DNA from 4 places in the Streptomyces sp. NPDC059477 genome. Region 1 is predicted to be linked to each of the others. Evidence: riboswitches for the same ligand, from Rfam matches in the RefSeq annotation. Region 1 holds a riboswitch; each other region holds the start of a gene.
What was found. A riboswitch is a leader RNA that binds a small molecule or an ion and turns the genes downstream of it on or off. The one in region 1 is predicted to bind cyclic di-AMP.

Region 1 (7,144 bases):
TCCGTCATGTCGCGTCGGTGCACGGGTCCCACCCCGAGCCGCCATTCTCACCCGAATCGGTGAGGAGTGGTGTCCTTCCGTGCTCACCATCAGACCAAATCAACGGCACAAAATCGTCAGCCCCCAGAGCCAACTGCGCGTACTGCCTCGGTATGACAGGGACCCCCTACGGCTACCCCCACCCGTAGGGGTAGGGGCACCCCCCGTGGGGGAGTTCGAGGCCGACCATGGGGGAGTTCGAGGCCGAGCCCCCTACGAACGGACGGCACCTAGCCCGCCCGGTGCACCACCGCGTCGCACAGTTCCTCCAGCGCCCGCCGGGCGTCGCACTCCCGCAGCGGGGCGAGCGCGGACCGCGCCTCCTCGGCGTAGCGCACGGTGTCCCGCCGGGCCTGCTCCAGCGCCGGATGCCCGCGCAGTCCGGTCAGGGCCTCGGCGTGGCGGCTGTCGTCGGTGAGATCGGAGTCCAGCAGCGCGCACAGGGCGAGGTCCTCGGCCAGCCCGAGCCGTGCGGCGCGCTCACGCAGCCGCAGTACCGGCAGGGTGGCGATGCCCTCGCGCAGATCGGTGCCCGGCGTCTTGCCCGAATCCTGGCTGTCGGAGGCGATGTCCAGGACGTCGTCGGCGAGCTGGAAGGCGACACCGAGCCGCTCGCCGTACTGGGTGAGGACGTCGATCACGGACTCGTCGGCGCCCGACATCATCGCGCCGAACCGGCAGGAGACCGCGACCAGCGATCCGGTCTTGCCGCCGAGCACATCGAGGTAGTGGTCGACCGGGTCGCGGCCGTCGGCCGGTCCGGCGGTCTCCAGGATCTGGCCGGTGACCAGCCGTTCGAACGCCTCCGCCTGTACCCGTACGGCCTCTGGCCCGAGGTCGGCCAGTATGTGCGAGGCGCGGGCGAACAGGAAGTCACCCGTGAGGACGGCGACCGAGTTGCCCCAGCGGGTGTTGGCGCTGGGCACCCCGCGCCGGACGGCCGCCTCGTCCATGACATCGTCGTGATAGAGGGTCGCCAGATGGGTCAGCTCGACGACGACGGCGGAGGGGACGACCCCGGGCGCGTAGCGATCGCCGAACTGGGCGGCGAGCATCACCAGAAGTGGCCGGAATCTTTTGCCGCCGGCCCGCACCAGATGCTGGGCGGCCTCGGTGATGAACGGCACCTCGCTCTTGGTGGCCTCTAGCAGCCCTTCCTCGACAGCCGCCAATCCGGCCTGGACATCTGCTTCCAGAACCTGGTCCCGCACGCTCAGCCCGAACGGCCCGACGACGGTCACGAGGGATCTCCTGTCTGCTGGTGTCTACTGGCGATTACCCGGTATGTCGATACGTCGCTGCCCTCACTCACGTCAGCGTATCCGGTCATGTTTCGATCACGGATGCCGCCCACCGCACAGCGCGGGCGCTATCGGATCACGCCAGGTATGTTTTTGATCACCTGATAAGAGCTGATATTTAGCGACTTGCATAGAAGTAGGGATAAATGTCGCGGATCTGGCCTCGGTGCCCAGGGCCGACCGCACCACTTTCAGCCGCCCACGGATCCCGGCCGCCCGCCGCGCCGCCGCCCACCTGGGGTCACCCTGATGCACATCCGTACGTCCTTCCCCTATGAGACGAGCCATGAGGACCTCCGGGTCCCGCTGCGTGACGGGACCCTGCTGTACGCGCGCGTGTGGCGCCCGCTGACCGGCGAACCCGTACCTGCGCTCCTGGAACACCTGCCCTTCCGGCTGACCGACGGGACCGCCGCGCGCGACGCGCAGCGCCATCCCTGGTACGCGGGCCACGGCTACGCCTCCGTCCGGGTCGACGCGCGCGGGCACGGCAACAGCGGGGGCGTCCCCTCGGGCGGGGGCCCCGGGACGGGCACGGGGGAAACGGCGGACACGATGGTCTCGGTGGACGCGGCGGACGCCGCCGAGGTCGTGGACTGGCTCGCCACGCGGCCCTGGTGCGACGGCAAGGTCGGGATGTTCGGCATCTCCTGGGGCGGCTCCCTCTCGCTGCGGACCGCGGCCCTCGCGCCCGGACCGCTCAAGGCGGTCGTCAGTGTGTGTGCCACGGACGATCGATACGACAACGACGGGCAGTACACGGGAGGTTCCGTCCTGGCGGCGGACATGCCCGCCTGGGCGGCCAGAACCCTCGCCCTCGCCGCCCGCCCGCCGGACCCGCGTCACACCGGGGACGCCTGGCGGGAGCTGTGGCTGTGCCGTCTGGAGGCGCTCGAACCGGTCCTGCACGCGTGGCTGGAACATCAGGTCCGCGACGGTCACTGGCGGGCCGGTGACGTCCGGGAGAGGTACGGCGCGATCGAGGCGGCCGTGCTCGCGGTCGGCGGCTGGTAGGACCCGTACCACGACACCGTGCTCCGGCTGGTCGAGCACCTCCCGGCCGACCGGGTGCGCGGGCTGCTCGGCCCCTGGCCGCACGAGTACCCCGACCGGGGCCGCCCGCCCGGTCCGGCGATCGGCTTCCTCCAGGAGACCCTGCGCTGGTGGGACCACTGGCTCAAGGGCCGGGACACGCGCGTGCTCGCCGATCCCCTCCTGCGCGCGTACCTCACCGAGAGCCATCCGCCGGCGCCCGCGTACGCCACCCTGCCCGGCCGCTGGACCGCCGAGCCCGCCTGGCCCTCCCCGTACGTCACCCACGTCACGTACGCCCTCCAGGGCGCCCCCGTGCCGGTACGGTCCCCGATGCACACCGGGGTCGACGCGGGCGCCTTCCTGCCGCGCGGGGGCGACGCCGATCTGCCGCCGGACCAGCGCGCGGAGGACGGGCGGTCGGTCTGCTTCGAGTTCCCGGTCGGTGAGCGGACCTCGGTGCTGGGGCGCCCGCGGGTCAGGCTGCGGCTGCGCTGCGAGGTGCCGCGCGGGCAGGTGATCGCCCGGCTGTGCGACGTCGCCCCGGACGGCGCCTCGGCCCTGGTGACCCGGGGCGTGCTGAACCTGTCCGCGCGGAGGGGCCCGGACCGGTCGGTGCCGTGGCCGCCGGGCGCGACCGAGGAGGTGACCTTCGAGCTGGGCGGCACGGGCCACGTCTTCGCGCCGGGGCACCGGGTACGGCTCGCGGTCTCCTCCGCGTACTGGCCCTGGGTCTGGCCGCAGCCCGGCTCCGAGGCAGGTTTCACCCTGGACCCGGCGGGCAGCGCGCTGGAGCTGCCGGTACGGCGGGAAGAGCCCGACGCCGGGGCGGCCCGGGGGGAGCGGGGGGACCAGGCGGACTGGGCGGACCGGGGGGATGGGGCGGACCGGGGGGAGAGGGAGGACCGCTCGGGCCAGGGGGACCGTGAGGACGGCTTGGACTGGGGGGACTGGGGGGTCCGGAGGGTCCAGGAGAGTCAGGCGGAGCAGGAGGCCCGGGAAGGCCAGGAGGCCCGGGAAGGCCGGGCTGCCCGGGAAGGCCGAGCGGGCCAGGAGGCCCGAGAGAGCCAGGCGGCCTGGGAGAGCCAGGCGGACCAAGCCGACCGGCTGGGTCGGCGGCCCTGGGCCGAGCCCGAGCAGGCCGAGCCGCTCGGTGTCGTCTCCCCCCTCACCCTGGACGAGCCGCGGCCCGCGCGGCTGGTGGTGCGGGACGTCGCCCGGGGCGAGTGGCGGCTGGAGGTCGATCCCCGGCCCGGCGGCACCCAGGTGCATCCCGACGGGCTGGAGGCCACCGAGGAGGCGCTGGAGTCGTACACGATCCGCGACGGCGACGCGTTGTCCGCGCGCACCCGCTCGGACCGGACGATCCGGCTGCACCGGCCGGAGTCGGCCTGGGACACGACGGTCCGGGCGCGGTCGGAGATCGGCTGCACGGATACGGAGTTTTTGACCTCTAATGAGGTGATTTGCACCCAAGGCGACGAGGTGGTCTTCCACCGCACCTGGGAGCGACGGATTCCACGGACCGCTGGTTAGTAGGCACTTGGGCTCAATGCCCGATTTACCACTCTTGCGCTCGGACGTGACTTGACTCACTCCCGCCCACGCGCGGCGTTTCCCCGGCCATCCCCCGATCCACCTTTCCCGTTCACCGAGTTGACCCTTTTCGGTCGCAAAGGATCATGTGGGTCAGATAAGGGTGCGAAGATCAGAAGCGGCATTTTGTGATTCCGCCACTTGTTTCCGACATCCGCTCTCGCATACGTTCCCGGCCAGTCGGGCGGACGCCTAGTCCTGCCACCGCCCGCACCAACCCACTAGATCCACGGCAGGAGCGGGGGACCCAGGTAAGTCGCCGGGCCGGACGTCGTACGACGCACCGGAACGGCTCGGGGTGAAGCCGTGCCCGCAAGGGCCGGCCGGGCACCTCCCCGCCCGAACCCGACAGCTCACCTCGCAGGCGTAGGAGAGGAACAGTTCCCCATGTCCGTACACCGCTCCACGCGTGTTCGCCGCCTCGCCCGCAAGCTCGCCGTCGCCGGCACCGGCGCCGCCGTGCTCGCCCTCCCGCTCATCGGCGCCACCAGCGCCTCCGCCGCCTCGCCGACCGTCATCTCGGCGGCCACCTCCGCGTACCCGAACAGCCTCGACGGCTGGATCCGGCAGTCGCTCGACATCATGGCCCAGAACGGCATCCCGGGCAGCTACAACGGCATCTACCGCAATGTGATGCGCGAGTCCTCCGGCAACCCGGCCGCCGTCAACAACTGGGACTCCAACGCCGCCGCCGGCACCCCGTCCAAGGGCCTGCTCCAGGTGATCGACCCGACCTTCGCCGCGTACCACGTCTCGGGCACGCTGAACGACCCGTACGACCCGATCGCCAACATCGTCGCCGCGTGCAACTACGCGGCGGACCGGTACGGGTCGATCGACAACGTCTTCGGCGCCTACTGAGCGCTCCGCGCCTGAGCGGCCTCACCGGCCGTACGGCCTTTCCGGCGGTTCCCTTTGCGGGTTGGGGCTCGCAAAGGGAAATCAACCAGATCTTCCACCGGGCCGTCTCGACCGTTTCTCCGAGGTGAATTCCCGTCAGGGAAAAAGTCGTTCGAGGACGACGGCGATGCCGTCGTCCTCGTTCGATGTGGTGACCTCGTCGGCGACCGCCTTGAGTTCGGGATGGGCGTTGGCCATCGCCACCCCGTACCCGGCCCAGTCGAACATCGGGATGTCGTTGGGCATGTCCCCGAACGCGATGGTGTCCTCGGCCCGCGCCCCCAGCCGCCGGGCCGCGAGCGCCAGGCCGGTCGCCTTGGTCACCCCGCACGGCTGGAGCTCGACCGTGCCCGGCCCCGACATGGTGACCGTCGCGAGCGAACCGACCACCGCGCGGGCCACCGACGCCAACTCGTCGTCGGACAGCTCCGGATGGCGCAGCAGCACCTTGCTGATCGGCTCGGTCCACAGTTCGTCGCGGCGCCGGACCCGCACCGCGGGCAGCGTCGGATGCGGCATCAGATAGCCCGGCTCGATCAGCGTGAGGCCCTCGACACCGTCCTGGTCGACCGCCGCGTACACCTCGCCGACCTCGGCCTCGATCTTGCCGATGGCGGTCTCCGCCAGTTCCCGGTCCAGGGTGACCGACCACAGCAGCCGGTCCGCGCCGGCGTCGTAGAGCTGCGCGCCCTGGCCGCACACCGCCAGGCCCGTGCTGCCCAGTTGCTCCAGGAGCGGGCGCACCCGCGGGGCCGGCCGGCCGGTGACCACGAGATGCCGGGCACCGGCCTCGGTGATCCGCGCGAGCGCGGCCAGCGAGCGGTCGGAGAAGGTGTCGTCGCCGCGCAGAAGTGTTCCGTCGAGGTCGGTGGCGACGAGGGCGTACGTGGTGCGCGCGGTGCGTGCGGCATATGCAGTGGGTGCGGCCATGATCAGAGAATACGGACATCGCGCGGCCCCGACCCGGCCGGAACCGGACGCCGGACGGGTTCCCTCACGTCCCGCCCGTCCCCGTCAACTCCCCTGTACCATGCGGGCTTTCACTCTCGGAGCCCTGTTCCCGAGTGCTGAAAACGGGTCCGCTTTTCACTCAGAGGTGGGGTAGCCCGAGGCGGCCATGGGCTGCCGCCGGGGGGTGGTGCGGGGGGTACGGGAGGAGGGCGGGGTGCGCAGTGGGACGTGGGGACGTGTCGCGGCCGACGTCCGCACCGTGTTCAGCCGTTGCCGTGCCGGTGGGTGCGCCAGAGTCGGTGGACGTGCTTGACCGCCGGGCGGACGGAGCGGGCGAGCATCGTGGCGAACGGCAGGGGGTCGTCACCCGCCAGCCAGGCCAGTTCCGTCGTCGTCGCGCGGCGGGGGGCGTGCGGGGTGGTGTAGCCGCTGCGGCGGTAGGCGAGGAGAGCGGGCAGGTCGATGTTCTCCACGATGTACCGATGGCCGGGGCGCTGCCCGCCCTCGGGGACCGGGCGGCCGGTCAGGTCCAGGTGGAGCGCGCGGACGACGTCCACCCCCGACTCGCTCTCGAAGAGCCGGAACTGGGCGCCCGTACGCGGGTTGAAGTCGAGGAGTTTGTACTGTCCGTCGCGGCGGTCGAAGCGCAGGTCGAGATCGATGACACCGGTGAAGCCGATCTGCTCGATGAAACGCGCGGCGAGATCGGCGAGTTCCGGATTCCGGACGACATACGCGTTCGCCGTCATTCCGGCGTGCGGAGGCCAGGAACGCACCTTGACACCGGTGAACAGGGCGAGCGGGGTGCTGTCGGCGGCGAAGCAGCCGTGCACGATCCAGTCCTCGGCGAACTCGCGCGGCAGGTACTCCTGGAGGATCACGCCGAGGTCGCCCGAGCCGCCGCCGGGGTCGGTGTCGCCGTCAGCGGCGGTCGCGGTGAGGGCTCCCGGGCGGCCCCGTCCGGGGGCGGTCCAGTCGCGGGCCAGCGCCAGCAGGCGCTCGCGGGTGGTGATCCGGGTGGTGCCGTGCACGGCGGGGCGCCGACGCCGTACGAACGCCTCGCGGTTCTTCGCCACCACCGGGAAGCGGGCGCGTTCGGCGAAGGCGGCGATGTCGTCGTACGTCGCCGGTACGACGGTCTCGGGGGTGGGCATGCCGTGTGCCAGGCACAGTTCGTGCAGGCCCTGCTTGCTCGCCAGGCGGCGCGGCAGGGCGGGTGCGACGGGCGGGGCGAGGAAGTGGCCGGCGAGATCGGCGCGGCGCTCGGCGATCAGGACCGCCGCCTCCTCGTCGGTCGGGATCAGTACGGCCGGGCGGCCGATCCG
Region 2 (7,144 bases), on a different contig from region 1:
CTCGCGGCCCGCGGCATCGGCTGCACGGTCGTGGACCCGCGCTGGGTCAAGCCCGTCGATCCCGCGCTGCCCGCTCTCGCCGCCGGGCACCGGCTGGTCGCGGTGGTCGAGGACAACAGCCGCGCGGCCGGCGTCGGCTCGGCGGTGGCGCTCGCGCTGGGCGACGCCGAGGTGGATGTGCCGGTACGGCGCTTCGGCATCCCCGAGCAGTTCCTCGCCCACGCCAAGCGCGGCGAGGTCCTCGCGGACATCGGGCTGACGCCGGTGGACATCGCGGGGCGGATCGGGGCGAGCCTGGCGGCGAAGGGGGCCGCCGAGGACCCGGTGACGAGCGCGGCCGAGGACCCGGTGAAGGGCCCGGGCCCGAGCCGTGCCGCCAACGGCACGAGCCGTACGACGCCGAGGCGCACCCCCCGTACCGCGAACGGCACCCCCCGCACCACCCCCACGACGACGACCGCCGTCAAGAACGTCAAGAACGCCAGAACCGCCAGAACCGCCGAGACGGCCAAGACGGCCAAGACGGCCAAGACGGCCAAGACGGCCAAAACCGCCAAGCCCGTGAAGACCACGAAGAATGTGAAGAGCGTGGAGAAGCCGCCGTCCGAGGAGACCCCGCGATGACCACCGCGGAAGGAGCGGCCGGGGGCGGTGGATTCGATCTCGCCGCCCTGCTGGCCGAGCGTGGCGCCGAGCGCTACGAGCTGCACACCCGGTATCTGAACCACCAGCTCCCGCGCATGCTGCACACCATCGGCTTCGACAAGGTCTACGAGCGGGCCGAGGGCGCCTATTTCTGGGACGCGGACGGCGCGGACTACCTGGACATGCTCGCCGGGTTCGGGGTGATGGGCCTGGGCCGGCATCACCCCGTGGTCCGCCGGGCGCTGCACGACGTCCTGGACGCCCAGCTCGCCGACCTGACCCGCTTCGACTGCCCGCCGCTGCCCGGTCTGCTGGCCGAGCGGCTGCTGGCGCACAGCCCGCACCTGGACCGGGTGTTCTTCGGCAACAGCGGCACGGAGGCGGTGGAGACCGCGCTGAAGTTCGCCCGCCGGGCCACGGGCAGGCCCAGGGTCCTGTACTGCGCGCACGCCTTCCACGGGCTGACCACGGGCTCGCTGTCCGTCAACGGCGAGGACGGCTTCCGGGACGGCTTCGCCCCGCTGCTGCCCGACACGGCCGTCCCGCTCGGCGATCTCGACGCCCTCGCGCGCGAGCTGAGGAAGGGCGACGTGGCCGCCCTGATCGTGGAGCCCATCCAGGGCAAGGGGGTGCACGAGACGCCGCCCGGCTATCTGCGGGCCGCCCAGGAGCTGCTGCACCGGCACAAGGCGCTGCTGATCGCGGACGAGGTGCAGACCGGCCTGGGCCGCACCGGCGACTTCTACGCCTATCAGCACGAGGAGGGCGTGGAGCCGGATCTTGTCTGCGTGGCGAAGGCGCTGTCCGGCGGTTATGTGCCGGTCGGGGCGACGCTCGGCAAGGACTGGATCTTCAAGAAGGTCTATTCGTCCATCGACCGGGTGCTGGTCCACTCGGCGAGCTTCGGCGGCAACGCCCAGGCCATGGCGGCGGGCCTCGCGGTCCTGTCGGTCATGGAGAACGAGCGGATCGTGGCCAACGCGCGCGCGACCGGCGACCTGCTGAGGTCCCGGCTGGCGGCGCTGGTCGACAAGTACGAGCTGCTCGCCGATGTGCGCGGGCGGGGCCTGATGGTCGGCATCGAGTTCGGCCGGCCCAGGTCGCTGGGGCTGCGCAGCCGCTGGACCATGCTCCAGGCGGCCCGCAAGGGCCTGTTCGCGCAGATGGTGGTCGTGCCGCTGCTCCAGCGGCACCGGATCCTCACCCAGGTCTCCGGCGACCATCTGGAGGTGATCAAACTGATCCCGCCGCTGATCGTGGGGGAGAAGGAGGTCGACCGGTTCGTGGACGCCTTCACGGAGATCATGGACGACGCGCACAGCGGTGGCGGGCTGATCTGGGACTTCGGCAGGACGCTGGTGAAGCAGGCGGTGGCCAACAGGTGAGCTGGTGAAGCCGGCGGTGGCCGACAGGTGAGCTGGTGAAGCCGGCGGTGGCCGACAGGTGAGCTGGTGAAGCCGGCGGTGGCCGCCGACAGGTGAGGGTGAGCACCGGCCACCGGGAAGACTCTTGTCTCTGAGGCAAGGAATTTGCCTTAGAGGTAAGAATCCGGCTCAATGGAGGGCATGAGCCACCCTCACGACGTCGAGCCGGAGGCGGCCGAGCCGCTGCCGGCCGTCGCCCCGCAGCTGCGCGCCCTGCGCCGCCGGGCCTCGCTCACCCTGGAGGCCGCGGCCCGCGCCGCCGGACTGTCGCCCGCCCACCTCTCCCGGCTGGAGACCGGCGGGCGCCAGCCCTCGCTCCCCATGCTGCTCTCCCTCGCCCGTGTCTACGGTACGACGGTCTCCGAGCTGCTCGGCGAGACCGTCCCCGACCGGGACGCCGTCCTGCGCGCCGCCCACAAGGATCCGACCGAGGCGGGCGGCTGGACGTACTGGCAGGCCGGCGCGCCCGGCCGGGGCATGCAGGCGCTGCGCGTCCAGGTGCCCTACGGCTCCCAGGGCGACATCGTGCGCGTGCATCCCGGCGAGGAGTGGCTGTATGTCCTCACGGGCCGGCTGCGGCTGCGCCTCGGGGACTCCGCCCATCAGCTCGGTGCCGGGGACAGCGCGCACTTCGACTCGCTGACCCCGCACCGGATCGCCGCTCAGGACCCGGACGGGGTCGAGCTGCTGTTCGTCCACACCCTCTTGCAGAGCCCCACGGCCGCGCTGTGCCTCGGCCCGATCACGGGAGAAAAAACGCCATGAGTGAGCCCAAGGCGATCAAGCCCAAGGAGAAGCGGCACCTCGGTGTCTGGCTGAGGCTGTTCATCTACGTCGTGGCCGGGCACGTCTTCGCCACGTTCCTGTATCTGCTGTTCGAGGTCGGCGGGAAGTAGCCGGCCCGGCGGCCGGTCGGGGCGGGACCGGGCGGGCGGGACCAGGCGGGCGGGACCAGGCGGAGCGGGCGCTCAGTCGAGCAGCCGTTCCCGCAGCCGGTCGCGCCGCTCCGGGGTGATCCGCAGGGCCCGCTCCAGATAGGCGTCGACGCCGCCCCAGGTCTCGTCGATGGTGTCGATCGCCGCGGTCAGATACTCGGCGCGCGCGTCGAAGAGCGGGCTGATCAGCTCCATGACCTCCGGGGCGTAGGCGGAGGGGGAGGTGCCGCTGCGGCGCACCTTGTACCGGCGGTGGGTGGCGTTGGACTCCAGATAGTCCGCGAGGATCGCCTCGCGCTCCACGCCGACCGCCAGCAGAGTCACCGCGATGGACAGACCCGCGCGGTCCTTGCCGGCCGCGCAGTGCATCAGGGCCGGGACGCTGTCCTCGGCGAGGGCGTGCAGCACCCGGGAGTGCTCGGCGGTGCGCTCCTTGATGATCACGCGGTACGAGTCGACCATCCGGCTCTCGGCCCGGCCCCCGGAGAGGATCTCCCGCAGCAGGGCCACATCGCCGTCCCGGATCATCGTCCAGAACTCGGCGCCGTCGGCGGGGTCGCTCAGCGGCAGGTTCAGATTGCGCACACCGGGCAGCTCGACGTCCTGGCCTTCGAGGCGCTGGTCCGCGGCGTTGCGGAAGTCGAAGATCGTGTGCAGCCCGAGGGTGGCCAGGAACGCGGCGTCCTCGGGGGTCGCGTGCGCGAGATGGCCGCTGCGGTACAGCACTCCGTGGCGCACCCGGCGGCCGTCCACGGTCGGCAGTCCGCCGACATCGCGGAAGTTGCGGACTCCGGCCAGTTCGGGCTCGGTCGAGGGGACCTGTTGCGTCACGGGGGCTCCTCCCAGTCGGCTGGCCCGCCCGGCTCCGTCGCCGGGCGGCAGCTGCCCTTCGACGATACGACATGACGAAACGGCCGAAATGGCGACAAAGTTGGCCGAGATGCCTTCTGTGTCGCATCTGGGACCCCTGTCCGAATTGAAAGTCTAAGTGGCCTTGATGACCACTCGCCACAACTCGCTGCGGAATAAAGAAAGGTGGAGCAGGGGCACGTGAGCAGCGTCATATCCGTGACCGTGTGTCGCCCGTCATGCTCACGTAATCAAGGTGTTTTCCAAGGCTCTTCGAGCGATTCGACAGGGCCATTGCGACAGAGGGTGACCGGGAATTCCCGCTACGGATCAAGAAGAGGACCTTCGGGTGGAACCTCTTGCTTGTCCCTTTGCGTCTTGGTCGCTTACGTTCGCCACCGAATCCGGACGGAACGCCGAATCCTGCCGCCGTCCGGAACCCGCACTAACCCACCCGTGTTCGGCAGGAGCGGGGGACCCACAGGACTTCACCGCCTGTTCCGGTCTCCGGAACGGCTAGGGGTTTAGTCGCGCAATTCCCGCGACCGGGCATCTCCAGCCCGCACCCGACAGCTCACCTCGCAGGCGCCGGAGAGGAATTCGTCATGCCCGCGAAGGGTAAGCACCGCCGTCCCAGGACCTTGCGTCTCACCCGCTCCATCGCCGTCGCCGGAACCGGCGGCGCCGCACTCGCCCTGCCGCTCATGGGAGCCACCGGCGCCCACGCGGCCACCGGGGAGTCGGTCCCGCACAAGCCCGCCGGCTCCGTCACCGCCGCCGCTCCCGCCTCGGCGCCCCAGCAGACCGTTGCGCAGGTCACCGACCAGCAGCCCACCGCACCGCGGACGAGCGTGCGGACCTACTCCGTGAAGGTGGGCGACTATCTCGCGAAGATCGCCGACGAGCAGGACATCAGCGGTGGCTGGCAGCGGATCTACGAGGACAACCGCGAGGCCGTGGGCGGCGATCCGTCGCTCATCCACCCCGGCCTGAAGCTCACCCTCGGCGCCCAGGCGTCCAGCGGCGACGCGTCCTCGGACACCACCGCCTCCGAGGCGCCGAGCACCCAGTCCTCGGGCTCCATCGAGTCCCAGGCGTCGGACGCCCCGACACAGCGGGACGAGTCGTCGTCACCGTCCTCGTCGTCCGAGTCGCAGTCGGCGGCCTCCGGGGAGAGCACCAGCACCAGCACCGGTACGAGCACCGGCGCCTACAGCCTCCCGGTCACGGGCGGCGGCGTCGGCACGCCGTACCACCAGACCGGCAGCATGTGGTCCAGCGGCTACCACACCGGTGTCGACTTCACGGTCTCCACCGGCACCTCGCTCAAGGCCGTCGGCGCCGGTACGGTCGTCTCGGCCGGCTGGGGCGGCGCGTACGGCAACGAGGTCGTCATCAAGCTCGCCGACGGCTACTACGCCGAGTACGCCCATCTGTCCTCGCTGTCCGTCTCGGCGGGCCAGTCCGTGACCGCCGGACAGCAGATCGGTCTCTCCGGCGCGACCGGCAATGTCACCGGCCCGCACCTGCACTTCGAGATCCGGACCGGGCCCGACTACGGCTCGGACGTGGACCCCGTCGCCTATCTGCGCTCCAAGGGCCTCTCCGTCGGCTGAGGCACCGCCGCGCTCCACTCCGAAGGCCGGACCCCCGATCCCCGGGTCCGGCCTTCGGCGCGTATCACTTCTGTCACTTCTGATGGTCCGTCGGATATCCAGGTATTCCGCGCTTGACCAAGGTTTGGGCCGTGGCCTATCTCACCGCCCGTCAACCCCGTATTACGGTCGCGTAGGTCACATTCGAGGAGGAATCATGGCTCGATGTGGCAGACGATTCGGAGAATGACAGCAGATCGGTGATCGGGTCGTACGTGGCGCTGGGGGACAGCTTCACCGAAGGTGTGGGCGACCCCGGCCCCGACGGGGCGCTCGTCGGCTGGGCGGACCGGTTCGCGGTGCTGCTCGCGGACCGGTGTCCGGAAGGCGACTTCAACTACACGAACCTCGCGGTGCGGGGCAAACTGCTCGATCAGATCGTGGCGGACCAGGTGCCGCGGGCCGTGGACCTGGCACCCGATCTGATCTCGTTCACCGCGGGCGGCAATGACATCCTGCGCCCCGGCAGCGACCCGGACGACGTCGCCGAGCGCTTCGAGCGCGCGGTCGCCGTCCTGACCGAGACGGCCGGCACGGTCCTGGTGACGACCGGCTTCGACACCCGCGGGGTGCCGCTGTTCAAGCATCTGCGCGGCAAGATCGCGACGTACAACGGGCATGTCCGGGCCGTGGCCGACCGCTATGGCTGCCCGGTCCTCGACCTGTGGTCCCTGAAGTCCGTCCAGGACCGCCGGGCCTGGGACGACGACCGGCTCCACCTCTCACCCGACGGCCATACCCGGGTGGCCCTGCGGGCCGGCCAGGCGCTCGGCGTCGATGTCCCGGCCGACCCCGAACAGGCCTGGCCCCCGCAGCCGCCGCGCGGCACCCTCGACGTCCGCCGGGACGACGTCCACTGGGCCCGTGAGTATCTGGTGCCCTGGATCGGCCGCAGGCTGCGCGGCGAATCCTCGGGCGACCATGTGACGGCCAAGGGCACGCTGTCCCCGGACGACATCAGAACCCGCATCGAGTCGGTGGCGCGAGTGGCCTGACTCGGTCCGGGGGCGGCTCTCAGAGCGAGTCCAGACCCAGTTCCCGGGCCAGGGCCTCGTCCACCCACTGTTGTGCGCGGGTGCGGGAGACCGCGCCCGCGTACGACGTGATCTGTACGGCGAGCCCGTCCAGCAGGGCCGTCAGGCGCAGGGCGGTGGCCGTCGGGTCGGGACAGCGGAACTCCCCGGCGGCCACGCCCTCCGCGATCACCCCGGCGAGCGCCGCCTTCCACTCGCGGTCCAGCTCGCGGGTGACCTCCTGGAGGGCGGGTTCGCGCAGCGCCACCGCCCAGCCCTCGATCCACAGCCGCCAGCCCTTGGCCTGCCCGGTGGGGGCGTACCAGCGCACCGCCGACCGCAGCCGGCGCAGCGCGCTGGTCCGGCGGCCGAGCAGGGTGCGCAACTGCGCGAGATCGTCCTGGGCGGCGTGCGTGAACGCGGCGGCGACGAGCTTCTCCTTGGTGGAGAAGTGGTACAGCACGAGCGCGTTGCTCACCCCGAGCGCCGAGGCCACGTCGGCGATCCGGACCGCCGCGACCCCCCGTGCCTCGATCTGCTCGACAGCGGCCCGCAACATCTCCCCACGCCGCTCCGCCACACTCAACCGCACTCTCGCCACGGCGGTCACCCTATCGCCCGGG
Region 3 (7,144 bases), on a different contig from region 1:
CTACGGCTTCTTCGCCGTGTACGGCGCCTTCATGGTCCCCGCGTTCGCGCTGCTGACCTGGCTGGTGATCTGGACCCGGCAGCGGGAGCTGCGGGTGGTGCGCGAGGAGTTGCCCGCGTATGTCACCACCGGCTGGTTCTCCCCCGCCGAGCCCTACGCGCTCGGCTCGATGCGGGCCCGCCGTCTCGCCCGCGAGTACGCCGGACGCCGGCTCGGCAGAAAAGCGGCCCGTGCGGTGGCCGAGTACGAGGCGTACGCCACCTCGCTCGCGGTGCTGCGCCGGCGGGGCAGCCGGGGCCGGGCCCGCGCCGACTTCGTATCCCGCGAGCGGGAGCTGCTCGGCGAGCTGTGGCGCCGCCGGGACCTCGCGGCCCCGGCCCTGGCCCACGCGGCCCACGCCACGGCCCCGCCGCCCCCGGTCCCGCCCTGGCCGCCGTACCCGAGCGGCGGGTACGGCAGCGGATACGGGACCGGCTACGGCACCGGCTACGGGACCGGCCACGACGGCGGCCACGGCACCGGTCACCCGGGCCCCGGCGCTTCCGTCACACCGCACCCCGCGTACCACCACAACCCTTACCGCACCTGAGGCCGAGGCGGGCCGTCAGGGATTGAGGCCCTTGCCGCGCAGCCAGGCCAGCGGGTCCACGCCGCCACCCGACCCGGTGTGCACCTCCAGGTGCAGATGGGCCCCGGTGACATTGCCGGTGGCGCCGACCCGTCCGATGACATCGCCGGTGGTGACCTGCTGGCCGACGCTGACGCTGATCGAGGACTGGTGCGCGTACCAGATCTCGGTGCCGTCATCGAGGGTGAGCACGGTCTTGTAGCCGTACGAACCGTCCCAGCCGGCCTGGGTGATGGTGCCGGAGTGGACGGCCTTGATGAGGGTGCCGGTGGGGGCGGCGAAGTCGAGGCCGGTGTGGTAGCCGGAGGACCACAGCGAGCCGGCCTGGCCGTAGGTCGAGGTGAGGGTGTACGAGGAGGTCGGCAGCGCGAACTGCCTTGCCAGCTCGGCGAGGCGCTCTTCCTCGGCCTTGCGCGCGGCTTCCTCCTCCGCCTTCTTCTTCTCGGCGGCGGCCTTCTCGCGGGCTTCCTGCTCCGCCTTCTCGGCGGCCTCGGCGGCCTCCTTCTCGGCGGCGGCCAGGAGCGCCTCGGTGGCCTTGGTGTCGAGCTGCTCCTGCTGGCTCTCGGCCTGCGCCATGATCCGGGCGCGCAGCGCCTCACCGGCGTCGGTGGTGCCCTGCTCGCTGTCGGCCGGGGTGACGCCGAGGCTGCTGAGCGGGGTGGCCTCGATCGCGGTGGCCGGCTCGGCGGTGTCCTCGCCGTCGTCCGTGAAGGTGGCGAGGTCGGGCAGGGAGATGGCGACCGGCGGCTTGCCGGTCTGCGCGGTGGCCATGCCGCCCGCGCCGACGGCGGCTATGACACCGACGCCGAGGACCGTGGAGCTGCGGGCCAGTCCGCCGCGGGCGAGTCCGCCGCGCTGCTTGGCGACGCGATGCCGGCCGCCACGGACCGGGCGGACGGTCTCCGCGGTGGGGTTCCATTCCTCCCACGGGCCCTCATCGGTGCGGGGGCCGCCGTAGACGACGGTGTCGTCGGTGCGCTGGGCGGGCACGAACGGGGCCCCTGGAGCAGGCCGGTTGGACGCCACGTAGGCGTACTCCTTTCCTTCCCTCATCGCCTACCGGGTTAGCTGACGGGTTCGGAGAGGAAGGTCTCCTACGCGCGTCAATCAGCCATGTCTCCATGGCGACGTACGCCCGATTCACCCCAAGTTGGTGGTTCCCCGGTTCCCTCGCGGAATTCGGCGCTTGAGCACGGAGCCGACTCTTGTGACGGCTGGGACGACCGCGCTGCGTTATCGGACAGTAATAGAACCCAGGGGTGATTTCCAAGCGCTTCCACTTGATCTTTAACGCTCTTACGCCGGACGTACAGGCTATGAGCGGCGAAAATCGGGCGAGTCGACCGCCTCATCAGGGCCGTTCGGGCAGTGCCAATTTCTGACGGTGACTCAGATGTTATGCGGAGGGCAGTCACTCACTTACCCACCGTGACCGAGCTCCGGCCGGTCGTACGCCGGACCCGGCCGCCGGACCGCGAGCAGCGCCATGTCGTCCGTCATCCAGCCCCCGGCATGTCCACGCACCTCTTCGGCCAGGGCCGCCACCAGTTCCTCCGGCCCGCCGAAGAGCCGCCCCGCCAGCCGCTCCTCCGGTTCGAAGAACGTCCCGTGCCCGTCCCGCGCCTCCGACAGCCCGTCGGTGAACAGCAGCAGCGTGGCCCCGCCCGGGAACTCCGCCTCCTGCGCCCGGTCCGGCCAGCTGCCCAGATCCCCCATCCCCAGCGGCAGCGCGGGCTCGTCGGCGGACAGCGCGCACAGCGTGCCGTCGGCGTACAGCAGCAGCGGCCCGGGGTGGCCGCGGTTGACCATCCGTACGATCCCGTGGCCGTGCGGGATCTCGGCGAGCACGGCGGTGGTGAACCCCTCGAAGGCGTCGAGCCCGTCCCGCCGGGTGCCCTCGCGGGCCAGCGCCCGCTCCAGCCGCGCGGCGACCGCCTCCAGCGTCGCCTCCTGCTCGGCGGCCTCGCGGAACGCCCCGATCAGCACGGCCACGGCGGCCACCGCGCCCATGCCCTTGCCGCGCACGTCCCCGAGCACCAGCCGGACGCCGTGCGGGGTGTCCTGCACCGCGTACAGATCGCCGCCGATGAACGCGCCCGCCTGCGCGGCCTCGTAGCGGGCGGCGATCTCGAAACCGCCGATCCGCTCGTCGGGTTCCGGCAGCACCGCGCGCTGCGCGGCCTCGGCGATCTCCCGGGCGGAGGCCAGCCGGGCGCTGCTGCGCCGCACCAGCGTGTTGATCAGCACGGCCAGCACCGCGACGGTCGCCACCGTGACGACCTCGGTGATCGTCTCCGCCGCGAACGGCTGGTCCACCCCGAAATGCACCACGAACAGCACCAGCACCGCCGCGATCCCGGTCAGCACGGTGTAGCGCCGCCCGAACAGCGGCGCGGCGACCAGGGGCGCGGCCGTGAAGAACGGCACGCCGGTGAACTGTTTCGGGGTCACGTACTCGTACAGCGCGCCGCCGACGATCAGCAGGACCGGCAGCAGCCGTACGAACGGGCGTGCGTAGGAGACGCTCCCCGACCGCTCCGGCCGCCCCTGCGGCGACTGCGGCGACTGCGGCCCTTGCATGCCCGCCGCGCTCCCCGGTGGCCCGGTGTACGGCCCCTCACCCTGCGCCTCACCCGGCCCCACCACGCGTCTCCCGCCTCGTCTCCCGCCGCAGATCCTCGCCGGTCCCGGCCCGGCCTCCTTGGTCCAGGGTTGCCGCAGCGGGGCGGCCCGGCGAGCCGGGGCGGCCGACCGGATGACACGACGACCGGCCGGGGGGTGGGGGTGGGTGGGGGTCCAAGTGGGGGACGGGGGGAGACGGGAGGGGATGGAGGGATGGGTGGGACGGGGGGGGACCCGTTGGTCGGGAAAACACTCAGGGCCGGAATCCGTGATCCGGATTCCGGCCCTGAGCCTTGAGTAGCGGGGACAGGATTTGAACCTGCGACCTCTGGGTTATGAGCCCAGCGAGCTACCGAGCTGCTCCACCCCGCGTCGTTGTGTTCACCAGCATACGCCATGGAATGGACGTGCTGCACACAGGTATGCGGACGGGGGTCCTGCTCAGCCCAGCAGGTGGGTGTTCGGGGACTTGGCCTGGTGCTCGTACTCCGGGAGTACGACGACCGTGGCGCCGGACGTGGTCAGCAGGCCGGTGCCGTCGGCGGCTGTGACGAAGGTGTCCGGCTCGCGCCACGCGGTCACCACGCGGCGGACGCCCGCGTCCAGGATCAGCCGGGCGCAGGGGCGGGGCCGGGACGCGCGGTGTGCGCAGGGTTCCAGGCTGGAGTAGACGGTCGCGCCGGGCAGGCGTGGTTCGGCGGGGTCGATCTTCGCGAGGGCCGCCTCCTCGGCGTGTACGACGGGGTCGGCGCCCTCGCGGGAGTGGCCCCGGGCCAGTTCGGTGCCGTCCGCGGCGACGACGACCGCGCCCACGCTGAACGCGGTCCGCGAGGGCGGGCAGTCCGCCGCCAGGGCGCAGGCCAGCCGGAGCCAGTGCCGGTCGGCGGCGAACGGGACCTCGGCCGGGCCGGGGGCGGTGGGCTCGTAGCGCATGAGGACGACGTCCTCGATCCGCCGGGATTCCAGCAGCCGCAGCCGGCCGGGCGGGTAGCCGCCCGGACCGAAGAGGCGGGGAGCGGCCGGGTCGCCGACGAACAGCGGGGCGAGGACGAGGTGGAGTTCGTCGGCGAGGCCCTGGGTGAGGAGCTGGGTGTGGACCGTTCCGCCGCCCTCGACCATGAGCCGCCGGACGCCGTGCCGGTCGTGGAGGTGGGTGAGGAGGGTGTGCCAGTCGAGGTCGGGGCCCAGGGGGACGATCTCGGTGGCGGTGTCGGGGGTGGGGGTGGTGTCGGGGGTGGGGGTGGGCAGGCCGTTCGTTCGGGCGCGTTCGGCGCCCTTGTCCGTGGTGTAGAGGAGCTTGGCGCCGCCGGTGTGCCAGAACCTGGCGGTGGGGTCGAGGTCGCCCGAGCCGCTGACGGTGACCTTGAGCGGGTACGCGGGCCGTCCGGCGGCGATCCGGGCGGCGCGGCGCTCGGGGGAGTTCACGAGCAGCCGGGGGTTGTCGGCGCGGATCGTGCCGGCGCCGATCAGGATCGCGTCGACGGACGCCCGTACCTCGTCCACCCGGTCGAAGTCGGCCGGGCCGGAGAGCAGCAGGCGGTCGGGGCCGGTGTCGTCCAGGTAGCCGTCGAGGGAGACGGCGGCGGAGAGGAGGACGTGGGGGTGGGGCATGGGCTTCCCTCTGGTTCACATGTGGTGTGTGGTTCGCATTTCGCATTTGTGGTGCGCATTTGTGGTGCACATTTGATTCAAGTTTTAAGCAAAACTACACTGGCGCCATGACGACTCGCTGGCTCACCCCGGAGGAACAGCGCGCCTGGCGTGCGTACGTGGGGGGCGCTCTGCTTCTGGAGGACGCGCTCGACCGGCAGCTCCAGCAGGAGGCCGGTATGCCGCATCTGTACTACTCCATCCTGGCCCACCTCTCCGAGGCCGAGGACCGCCGGCTGCGGATGACCGACCTCGCCGGGCGGCTGAAGATCACCCGCAGCCGGCTGACGTACGCCGTCACGCGGCTGGAGCGGGACGGGCTGGTCCGGCGCGAGGACTGTCCCGGGGACCGGCGCGGCAGCATCGCCGCGCTCACGGACGCGGGGATGGCTCTGCTGGAGCGGATCGCGCCGAGTCATGTGGAGACGGTCCGGGCGGCGCTGTTCGACCGGCTCACTCCGGAGCAGGTGGGGCAGTTGGAGGAGATCTTCACTGTGGTCACGCGGGGGCTGGAGGGGGCGGGGCCCGGGGGCGGGGGCGGGGATGCGGGTCAGGGTACGGGTGGGGCGGGTGGGGATCTGCCGTGGTTGCGGCGGTCGTCGCCCTGCTCTTGAGGCATCCGTCGATCGCTCCTCTTGTGGTGCCCGCACATTGCCGTAAATCGGGTTGCTTCAACTTTCAAGTGTGACGTATGGTCGCGTTCGTCCGATGAACTGCTTCAAATCTGAAGCAGTCAGCAGCGACGCGCACCGCTCGGAGACTCGTATGTCCGACAGCTCAGCAGACAGCCCGGTCGAGGGCGGCTCGGTGGAGGGTGGCCCGGTGGAGGGTGGCTCGGTCGAGGGCGGTCCGGTGGAGGGCGGCTCGGCCCCCGCCGCCGCCATCCGTACCCGCGTCCGTGTTCCGCTCCGTTTCGGGGACGGGTACGGCGTCGACGCCGAGTTGGTCACCTTCCACGGGCTGACGGACGGGGGCGAACACCTCGCCGTCGTCCTCGGCACCCCCGCGCCCGGCGCGACGCCCCTGGTGCGGCTGCACTCCGAGTGCCTGACCGGCGATGTCCTCGGCTCCGCCCGCTGCGATTGCGGCCCGCAGCTCCGCGAGGCCGTCGAGCGCATCGCCGAGCGCGGCGGCGTCCTGCTCTACCTCCGCCAGGAGGGCCGGGGCATCGGTCTCTACAACAAGCTCGACGCGTACGCCCTCCAGGACCAGGGCCTGGACACGTACGAGGCCAACGCGGCCCTCGACCTCCCGGAGGACGCCCGCGACTACACGGTGGCGGCCCAGATGCTGGGCGCCCTCGGTATCACCGGTCTTGATCTGCTGTCCAACAATCCGGACAAGGCCGAGCAGCTCCGGGGCCTCGGGGTCACGATCCATGACCGCGTCCCGACGGGGGTCTTCAGCACGGCCCACAACGTCCGGTATCTGCGGGCGAAGGTGCTCCGGACGAGCCACACCCTGCCGCTGGGCCAGCTGACGGAGCGGACGGCGGGGTGAGGGGAGTGAGCGGAGGGAGGGGAGCGAGGCGTTGGGCGGGGGGCGCTCACACCTCGATCTCGGGCCAGCCGAGCAGCCGGGCACCGATCACCGCGGTCTGGAGGGTGTAGCGGTGCATGGGGTCGGCGGGGTTGGTGCCGGTGAGCTTGTGGATGCGGTCGAGCCGGTAGGTCAGCGCGCGCACGCTCAGGCTGAGCCGCCGGGCCGCCTCCGCGGCGACGCAGCCTGAGTCGAAGTAGGCGGTGAGGGTGTCGACCAGGGGCTTGGCACCGCCCCGGGCCTCCCGCAGCGGGCCGAGGGTGTTGCGCACCAGGTCGGTCATCGCCTGCCGGTCGCGGGTGAGCACCGGGTAGACCAGCAGGTCGGCGGCGCGCAGCACGGGTTCCCCCAGGTGGAGGCGGGCCGCCAGGTCGAGGGCGTTGAGTGCCTCCTCGTAGGAGTGGGCGACGCCACCGGCGCCGGGGTGCGCCCGGCCGATGGCGACCTGGCCGCCCTCGGTGGCGGCGTGCGCCTGCTTGGCGAAGAAGGCGAGGATCTCGTCCTGGTCGCCGGGGACGATGCAGATCAGCCGCCCGTCCTTGGTGGCGAGCAGTATCCGCCGTTCGCCGAACCGCGCGAACAGCACCTGCTCGATCTGCCGGGTGGCCGGATGGGTGTCGTCGACCGGGGTCGCGGCCTGGGCGACGGCGACCGCGTGGGCGTGCGAGAGCAGCAGCCCGAAGCGTTCGGCGCGCTCGATGATCC
Region 4 (7,144 bases), on a different contig from region 1:
CATCGCCATCCCCCTCCTCACGGCCGGTGGCGCGAGCGCTGCCAGCGGTACCACGTGGGACAAGGTCGCCGAGTGCGAGAGCGGCGGCGCGTGGAGCGCGGACGACGGCGGCGGCCACTACGGCGGCCTTCAGCTGACCCAGGACGAATGGGAGGCGTACGGCGGGCTGGACTACGCGTCGAGTCCGGACCGGGCGAGCCGCTCGCAGCAGATCGCGGTGGCCGAGCGGATCCTCGCCGACCAGGGGGTCGGCGTATGGCCCGTCTGCGGGCCCCTGCAAGGTCTCGCGCAGGATTCGGCGCCGGCCGGGGTCGACACGGGCGTGGCGGGCGACCCGACGCCGGACGCCTCGGAGAGCGGGAGTGGTTCCGACGGCTCTTCCGGCGGTACGGGTGGATTGACCGACTCGTCCAAGTCGTCCGATGGTTCGGGTGATTCGTCCGCTGGGTCGGATTCGTTCGGGAGTGCCGACGACCCCGCCGCCCCCGGGAGTTCCATCGAGCCGGGCTCCTCGCCCACCGGGAGCCCCACCGACAGCCAAGCCGACAGTCAAGCCGACAGCCCCACTGGCGGCGCCACAGACAGCCCCTCCGGCTCCGCCGGCCCCGCTGACCCCTCCGACGCCTCGTCCGCCCCGTCGGGCGGCCAGGGCACGCCGGGCGCGCCCGGCGGCGCGGACGACGCCTCCGGCGGTTCGCTTCCCTCGATCTCTCCCGTCGAACCGCCCAATGAGTCCTCCTCCGGGCCCACCGGCGCCGAATCGGACAACTTCCAGCAGAGCCTCGGCTCTTCGCATCTCGTGGACACCGGCGCCCTGCCCGAGGTCGATCCCCTCCCCGGCAGCGGCCGGCATCGCGGCGGCAGCGCCGACGAGAGTGATGTGAAGGCGCCGACGGGGCGCGCGGGTGACCCGTCAGCCTCCTCGGCCTCCCCGGACGCGCCCGCCCCTCTGAACACCCCCGCCCCCCTGAATGCCCCGGATTCCTCGGATTCCTCGGATTCCCCGGATTCATCCGGTACCCCCGATACCTCCGGAACTTCCTCTTCCTCCGGACGTCACGCCGCGCGCGGCGGCGGCGACGCGCAGGACGCGCTCGGCCGCTCCTACACCGTGCGTCCCGGCGACACCCTCACTTCCATCGCCGACTCCCTTGAGGTCGACGGCGGATGGCGCCAGATCTTCCAGCAGAACGAAACGGTGCTCGACGGCGACCCGAACCACATCGTCCCCGGTCAGACGCTCGACATCGGCGCCGAGTAGGTCGAGGGCCGAGTCGAGGGCGGGGCATGAAGCGATCAGAATTGGCCACGGGTTGGGTCAGAAGTGGGCAAGAAGTGAGCTGGAAGTGACGGGAGTTCACGTCATACTTCGCGCTGAATGTCCAGGTTTGGCGAAAGTGTGGGATGAGTCTCAGAAGCCCTGATCGTCTTTGAAATTCCGGGAATCGCGTGACTACGGTCAGGACCGCTCGCAGCAGCGGGCTCCGCTGGCCGTCACGCCGAATCCTGCCGACGGCCGCCGGGAACAGTCGTCGCGTCAAGCGCCGTAGGCAGGAGCGGGGGACCCAAGGTAAGTGCCGGCACCGGAAGTTGAGGCGACTCGACGGGACGGGACCGGCTTGGGGTGAAGCCATGACGTACGGGATGAAAGCCCCGTACGGGACATGGCCGGGCAACTCAACCGGCCCGAACCCGACAGCTCACCTCGTAGGCGTCGGTGAGGGGATCTCTCATGCTGTTCTCCGGCAAGGGCAAGCACCGCCGTCCGTCCAAGGCCACCCGTGTCATCGCGCTCGCCGGTGTCGCCGGCGCGGCCGTCGCCGCCCCGCTGGTGGTGGCGAGCAACGCCTCCGCCGCCACCGCGTCCGAGTGGGACGCCGTCGCCCAGTGCGAGTCCGGCGGCAACTGGTCCATCAACACCGAAAACGGCTACTACGGCGGCCTCCAGTTCTCCGCCTCGACCTGGGCCGGGTACGGCGGCACGCAGTACGCGGCCACCGCCGACCAGGCCACCAAGTCGCAGCAGATCGAGATCGCCGAGAAGGTCCTCGCGGGCCAGGGCAAGGGTGCCTGGCCGACCTGCGGCGTGGGCCTGTCCAACTCCTCGTACGACGGCGGCTCGGCCGCCACCGACCCCGCCCCGGCCCCCGCCGAGCAGCCGAGCACCGGCAGCACCGGCAGCAACGACAACAGCAGCAGCGAGAGCAGCGGCAGCGGCGACCGCACCGCCGAGCAGCCCAGCACCACCCGCTCGCAGGAGCGCCCGGCCGCGACGCAGGAGACCGTCACCACGCCGGCCGGTGACCAGGTGGAGAAGGGTGACGGCGAGTACGAGGTCGTCACCGGCGACACCCTCAGCGCCATCGCCGCCGAGCACGAGGTCGCGGGCGGCTGGCAGGAGCTGTTCGAGCTGAACGGCGACATCGTCGACAACGCCGACCTGATCTACCCGGGCCAGCAACTGCACCTGAAGTGAGCCACGGCCCGCTGCGGTGACTTCGGGCCATGGCTGGTTCATGGCTGATGCTCAGCCTCTCCACAGGCGGGCCTTCCACCCTGGAGATACGTCCTCACCCTGAGGGGTCTCCTCCCGGAGGAACCCCCCATTGAGGCCCCGTGCGGGTCCCCCCGTCCCCACGGGCGCCCCGCCCCGGCGCGTGATTCCCCCGTACGCGCCGAGGCGGGGCTTTCCCGTGCCGCGACCCCGGCGCCCCGCACGGGGGCGGTCCCGCTCTCCGCACAGGGCCCGCGGCCCTGCCCCCTGGCTTCGCTCCCCGACCCGCCCCGCTCCCCGACCCCGCTCCCCGACCCCGCGCAGGGGGCACGCCCCGACGCCCCCACTCCAGCCGCGCCCGCGCCCCCACTCCCGGCCACCCCACCCCCTCCTCCCAGCCGCCCCCTCACCCCCCCTCCCGACCACCCCCACGCCCCGCCTCTTTGTTTCGTTCGGAAACATTTTACGATCGGTTCCGTCCGAGGGGTGGGAGACCGGCTGGCCGATCCCCCCGGGACGGCTAGGCTCGTCTCGCGGAGCCGCCCGCGGCCTCGCCGCACGGCGGTCCCGCCCACCGCGTCACATCCACGAAGGAGATGCTCGTGCCGTCCATCGACGTCGTCGTAGCCCGGGAAATCCTGGACTCCCGAGGCAACCCCACCGTCGAGGTCGAGGTCGGCCTCGACGACGGCAGCACGGGTCGTGCCGCCGTACCGTCCGGCGCCTCCACCGGCGCCTTCGAAGCCATCGAGCTGCGCGACGGTGACCCCAACCGCTACCAGGGCAAGGGCGTCGAGAAGGCGGTCCTCGCCGTCATCGAGCAGATCGGCCCGGAGCTGGTCGGCTACGACGCCACCGAGCAGCGCCTGATCGACCAGGCGATGTTCGACCTGGACGCCACCGACAACAAGGGCTCGCTCGGCGCCAACGCCATCCTCGGCGTCTCCCTGGCCGTCGCGCACGCCGCCTCCGAGGCGTCCGACCTGCCCCTGTTCCGCTACCTGGGCGGTCCGAACGCGCACCTGCTGCCGGTGCCGATGATGAACATCCTGAACGGCGGCTCGCACGCCGACTCCAACGTGGACATCCAGGAGTTCATGATCGCCCCGATCGGCGCGGAGTCCTTCTCCGAGGCCCTGCGCTGGGGCGCCGAGGTCTACCACACCCTCAAGAAGGTGCTGAAGACCAAGGGCCTGTCCACCGGCCTCGGCGACGAGGGCGGCTTCGCCCCGAACCTGGAGTCCAACCGCGCCGCGCTCGACCTCATCCTCGAAGCCATCAAGCAGGCCGGCTACATCCCCGGCGAGCAGATCGCGCTCGCGCTCGACGTCGCCGCGTCCGAGTTCTACAAGGACGGCAAGTACGAGTTCGAGGGCAAGTCCCGCTCGGCCGCCGAGATGACCGAGTACTACGAGGAGCTGGTCTCCGCGTACCCGCTCGTCTCCATCGAGGACCCGCTGTACGAGGACGACTGGGCCGGCTGGAACGTCATCACCGAGAAGCTGGGCGAGAAGGTCCAGATCGTCGGCGACGACCTCTTCGTCACCAACCCGGAGCGCCTGGCCCGCGGCATCGAGGAGGGCTCCGCGAACGCCCTGCTGGTCAAGGTCAACCAGATCGGCTCGCTGACCGAGACCCTGGACGCCGTCGAGCTGGCCCAGCGCAACGGCTTCAAGTGCATGATGTCCCACCGCTCCGGTGAGACCGAGGACGTCACCATCGCCGACCTCGCCGTCGCGGTGAACTGCGGCCAGATCAAGACCGGCGCCCCGGCCCGTTCGGACCGCGTCGCCAAGTACAACCAGCTGCTGCGCATCGAGGAGATCCTCGACGACGCCGCCGTCTACGCCGGCCGCAGCGCCTTCCCCCGCTTCAAGGGCTGAACCCGAGCAGCACGAGGAAGCGTCGTACGTACGTCCCCGTACCCGGTCCCGTACCGTGTGCGGGGACGTACGCACGTGTGAACGGGAGGCGGGGACATGGCCCTGAAGGAGCGGGACCGGTTCTCCACGGCCACCAGGCTGCGGCTGCTCGGCGAGCAGACCGCCGAGCGGGTCTACCGCTCGCAGACCCGCCGCCAGGCCCGCCGCTCCCGGCTGACCGGCCGCGCGGCCCTGCTCGCCCTGGTCCTGTGCTCCCTGGTCGTCGCCCTCGCCTACCCGATAAGGCAGTACGTCGCCCAGCGCGCCGAGATCGCCGACCTGGAGCGGCAGCAGGAGCAGGCCCAGGAGCGGGTCGAGGAACTGCGCGACGAGAAAGCACGTTGGCAGGACGACGCCTACGCCGAGCAGCAGATCCGTGAGCGGCTGCATTATGTGATGCCGGGGGAGACCGGGTACATCGTGATCGACCCGGACGCCGTGCAGCAGTCCCGCGCGGACACCGGGGCCGCCGACCGGCCCTGGTACACCAACGTCTGGGAGGGCGTCGACAAGTCCGACGCCGCGAGCGGATGACCCCGCCGCCCCGCGCCGGTACCCCGGCCCGACCAACGCGCCGGATATCCGGCCCGACCAACGCGCCGGAGACCCGGCCCGAGTGACCTGAACGACAGAAAGCAGCCATGCAGACGCCCCCGCCGCCCACCCCGCGCACCGAGCCCACCGCCGCCGACGTGGCCGCCTTCGAGCAGCAGCTCGGCCGCCCGCCCCGCGGACTGCGCGCCATCGCGCACCGGTGCCCGTGCGGGCAGCCCGATGTCGTGGAGACCGCGCCCCGGCTGCCCGACGGCACGCCCTTCCCGACCCTGTACTACCTGACCTGCCCCAAGGCCGCCTCCGCCATCGGCACCCTGGAGGCGGGCGGGGTCATGAAGGACATGACGGCCCGCCTGGAGAGCGACCCGGAGCTGGCCGCCGCGTACCGCGCCGCCCACGAGGACTACCTCCGGCGCCGCGACGAGATCGAGGAGCTGACCGGGTTCCCCAGCGCGGGCGGCATGCCGGACCGGGTCAAGTGCCTGCACGTCCTGGTGGCCCACAGCCTGGCCGCCGGACCCGGCGTGAACCCGCTCGGCGACGAGGCCCTTCAGATGCTGCCGGAGTGGTGGCGCAAGGGGACGTGCGTGACGCCCGCCGGCTCCGGCTGACCGGCCGCCCCGAGGCGAACGCCGTATCCGACCCCCGGTCCTGCCCCCCGGTCCTGCCCCCCGGTCCTGCCCCCCGGTCCAGCCCCCCGGTCCAGCCCCCCGATCCCCGATCCCGATCCCGAGGAAGTGCCATGACGCGCGTCGCCGCCATCGACTGCGGTACGAACTCCATCCGCCTGCTCGTCGCCGACGCCGACCCGGCGACCGGTGAACTGACGGACCTGGACCGCCGTATGACGATCGTGCGGCTCGGACAGGGTGTCGACCGCACGGGGCGGCTGGCCCCCGAGGCGCTGGAGCGGACCTTCGCGGCCTGCCGCGCCTACGCCGCCGTCATCAAGGAGCACGGCGCCGAACGGGTCCGGTTCGTCGCCACCTCCGCCTCCCGCGACGCCGAGAACCGGGACGACTTCGTGCGCGGGGTGCTGGACATCCTCGGCGTGGAGCCGGAGGTGATCTCCGGCGAGCAGGAGGCGGAGCTGTCCTTCACCGGCGCGACCAAGGAACTGACCGGCGCCGCCGCCGATGACGGGCTCGCCCGCCCCTTCCTCGTCGTGGACATCGGCGGCGGCTCCACCGAGTTCGTCGTCGGCGAGGACCGCGTCCGTGCCGCCCGCTCGGTCGACGTCGGCTGCGTCCGGATGACGGAACGGCACCTCGTGGTGGACGGCGAGGTGACCGACCCGCCCACCGAGGCGCAGATCGCCGCGATGCGGGCCGACATCGAGGCCGCCCTCGACCTCGCCGAGCGGACCGTGCCGCTGCGCGAGGCCCGTACCCTGGTCGGCCTGGCCGGGTCGGTGACGACGGTCTCGGCCATCGCCCAGGACCTGCCCGCCTACGACTCCGCGGCCATCCACCACTCCCGCGTCTCGCACACCAGGGTCCGCGAGATCACCGACTGGCTGCTGCGCTCCACCCACGCCGAGCGGGCCGCCGTACCGTCGATGCATCCGGGGCGGGTCGACGTCATCGCCGCGGGGGCGCTCGTGCTGCTGTCGATCATGGACCGGACCGGCGCTGCGGAGGTCGTGGTGAGCGAGCACGACATCCTCGACGGCATCGCCTGGTCTCTCGCCTGACAGGTCGGCAGGACCCGCCCCGAGGTCTCTCCTGAGCAGCCCCGCCGACCGTATGAGCGCAGTTCCAGGGCGTTTTCGGGGGTCTGGGCGACACCCCGCCGGGAAACTTCGTGAAGTTCTTCACAAGGAAATCGGTCCTGTCGGGGGACCAACCGGCCCTCCGGCGCCTTTCCGGGGGCTCACCTGGGGTGCGAGGGTGCTCCGAGGAGTGTTTCCGGGGGGTTTCCGGGCCCGGGACAGGGGGGTGGTCCAACGGATTCCGAAGGGGCGGACCGGCAGCTCACGCGGCATTGACAACGGGCCGGGCACTACCGCGGTTCCCTTTCCGCATCATGATGTGGATCACGCGGGCCGCGCAGTGTAGCAGAGGGGGCGGAGAAGCTTGTGAAGGGGCGCACGAGGTACCCCCCTGGGCCCGGTGGATACTCAATGGCATGAGCACCACGGAGCGTCCCAGGATCCTCGTAGTAGGCGGTGGGT

Region 2: another riboswitch for cyclic di-AMP. It lies ahead of ACFXAZ_RS30715 (peptidoglycan DD-metalloendopeptidase family protein); the one in region 1 lies ahead of ACFXAZ_RS00600 (transglycosylase SLT domain-containing protein).
Region 3: another riboswitch for cyclic di-AMP. It lies ahead of ACFXAZ_RS29255 (M23 family metallopeptidase); the one in region 1 lies ahead of ACFXAZ_RS00600 (transglycosylase SLT domain-containing protein).
Region 4: another riboswitch for cyclic di-AMP. It lies ahead of ACFXAZ_RS08870 (transglycosylase family protein); the one in region 1 lies ahead of ACFXAZ_RS00600 (transglycosylase SLT domain-containing protein).

The regions. Positions count from the first base shown of each region.
Region 1 covers NZ_JBHYUG010000001.1:119,057-126,200, reverse strand. The annotation lists gene ACFXAZ_RS00615 (polyprenyl synthetase family protein) at 270-1,280, opposite strand; partial or broken gene ACFXAZ_RS00610 (CocE/NonD family hydrolase) at 1,590-3,176, shown strand; partial or broken gene ACFXAZ_RS00605 (peptidase S15) at 3,501-3,908, shown strand; cyclic di-AMP (ydaO/yuaA leader) riboswitch at 4,178-4,350, shown strand; gene ACFXAZ_RS00600 (transglycosylase SLT domain-containing protein) at 4,356-4,829, shown strand; gene ACFXAZ_RS00595 (HAD family hydrolase) at 4,965-5,798, opposite strand; gene ACFXAZ_RS00590 (ATP-grasp domain-containing protein) at 6,083-7,144, opposite strand, start outside.
Region 2 covers NZ_JBHYUG010000084.1:173-7,316, reverse strand. The annotation lists partial or broken gene dxs (1-deoxy-D-xylulose-5-phosphate synthase) at 1-318, shown strand, start outside; gene ACFXAZ_RS30735 (aspartate aminotransferase family protein) at 621-2,030, shown strand; gene ACFXAZ_RS30730 (helix-turn-helix domain-containing protein) at 2,202-2,834, shown strand; gene ACFXAZ_RS30725 (DUF6126 family protein) at 2,831-2,965, shown strand; gene ACFXAZ_RS30720 (tyrosine-protein phosphatase) at 3,038-3,835, opposite strand; cyclic di-AMP (ydaO/yuaA leader) riboswitch at 4,258-4,454, shown strand; gene ACFXAZ_RS30715 (peptidoglycan DD-metalloendopeptidase family protein) at 4,459-5,469, shown strand; gene ACFXAZ_RS30710 (SGNH/GDSL hydrolase family protein) at 5,709-6,503, shown strand; gene ACFXAZ_RS30705 (TetR/AcrR family transcriptional regulator) at 6,523-7,122, opposite strand.
Region 3 covers NZ_JBHYUG010000075.1:21,680-28,823, forward strand. The annotation lists gene ACFXAZ_RS29250 (PrsW family intramembrane metalloprotease) at 1-589, shown strand, start outside; gene ACFXAZ_RS29255 (M23 family metallopeptidase) at 605-1,654, opposite strand; cyclic di-AMP (ydaO/yuaA leader) riboswitch at 1,667-1,823, opposite strand; gene ACFXAZ_RS29260 (PP2C family protein-serine/threonine phosphatase) at 2,048-3,208, opposite strand; tRNA gene ACFXAZ_RS29265 (tRNA-Met) at 3,549-3,622, opposite strand; gene ACFXAZ_RS29270 (dihydrofolate reductase family protein) at 3,692-4,861, opposite strand; gene ACFXAZ_RS29275 (MarR family winged helix-turn-helix transcriptional regulator) at 4,969-5,514, shown strand; gene ribA (GTP cyclohydrolase II) at 5,666-6,400, shown strand; gene ACFXAZ_RS29285 (PucR family transcriptional regulator) at 6,447-7,144, opposite strand, start outside.
Region 4 covers NZ_JBHYUG010000012.1:47,061-54,204, forward strand. The annotation lists gene ACFXAZ_RS08865 (transglycosylase family protein) at 1-1,261, shown strand, start outside; cyclic di-AMP (ydaO/yuaA leader) riboswitch at 1,533-1,729, shown strand; gene ACFXAZ_RS08870 (transglycosylase family protein) at 1,733-2,476, shown strand; gene eno (phosphopyruvate hydratase) at 3,091-4,377, shown strand; gene ACFXAZ_RS08880 (septum formation initiator family protein) at 4,474-4,950, shown strand; gene ACFXAZ_RS08885 (DUF501 domain-containing protein) at 5,058-5,582, shown strand; gene ACFXAZ_RS08890 (exopolyphosphatase) at 5,714-6,664, shown strand; gene ACFXAZ_RS08895 (NAD(P)/FAD-dependent oxidoreductase) at 7,099-7,144, shown strand, end outside.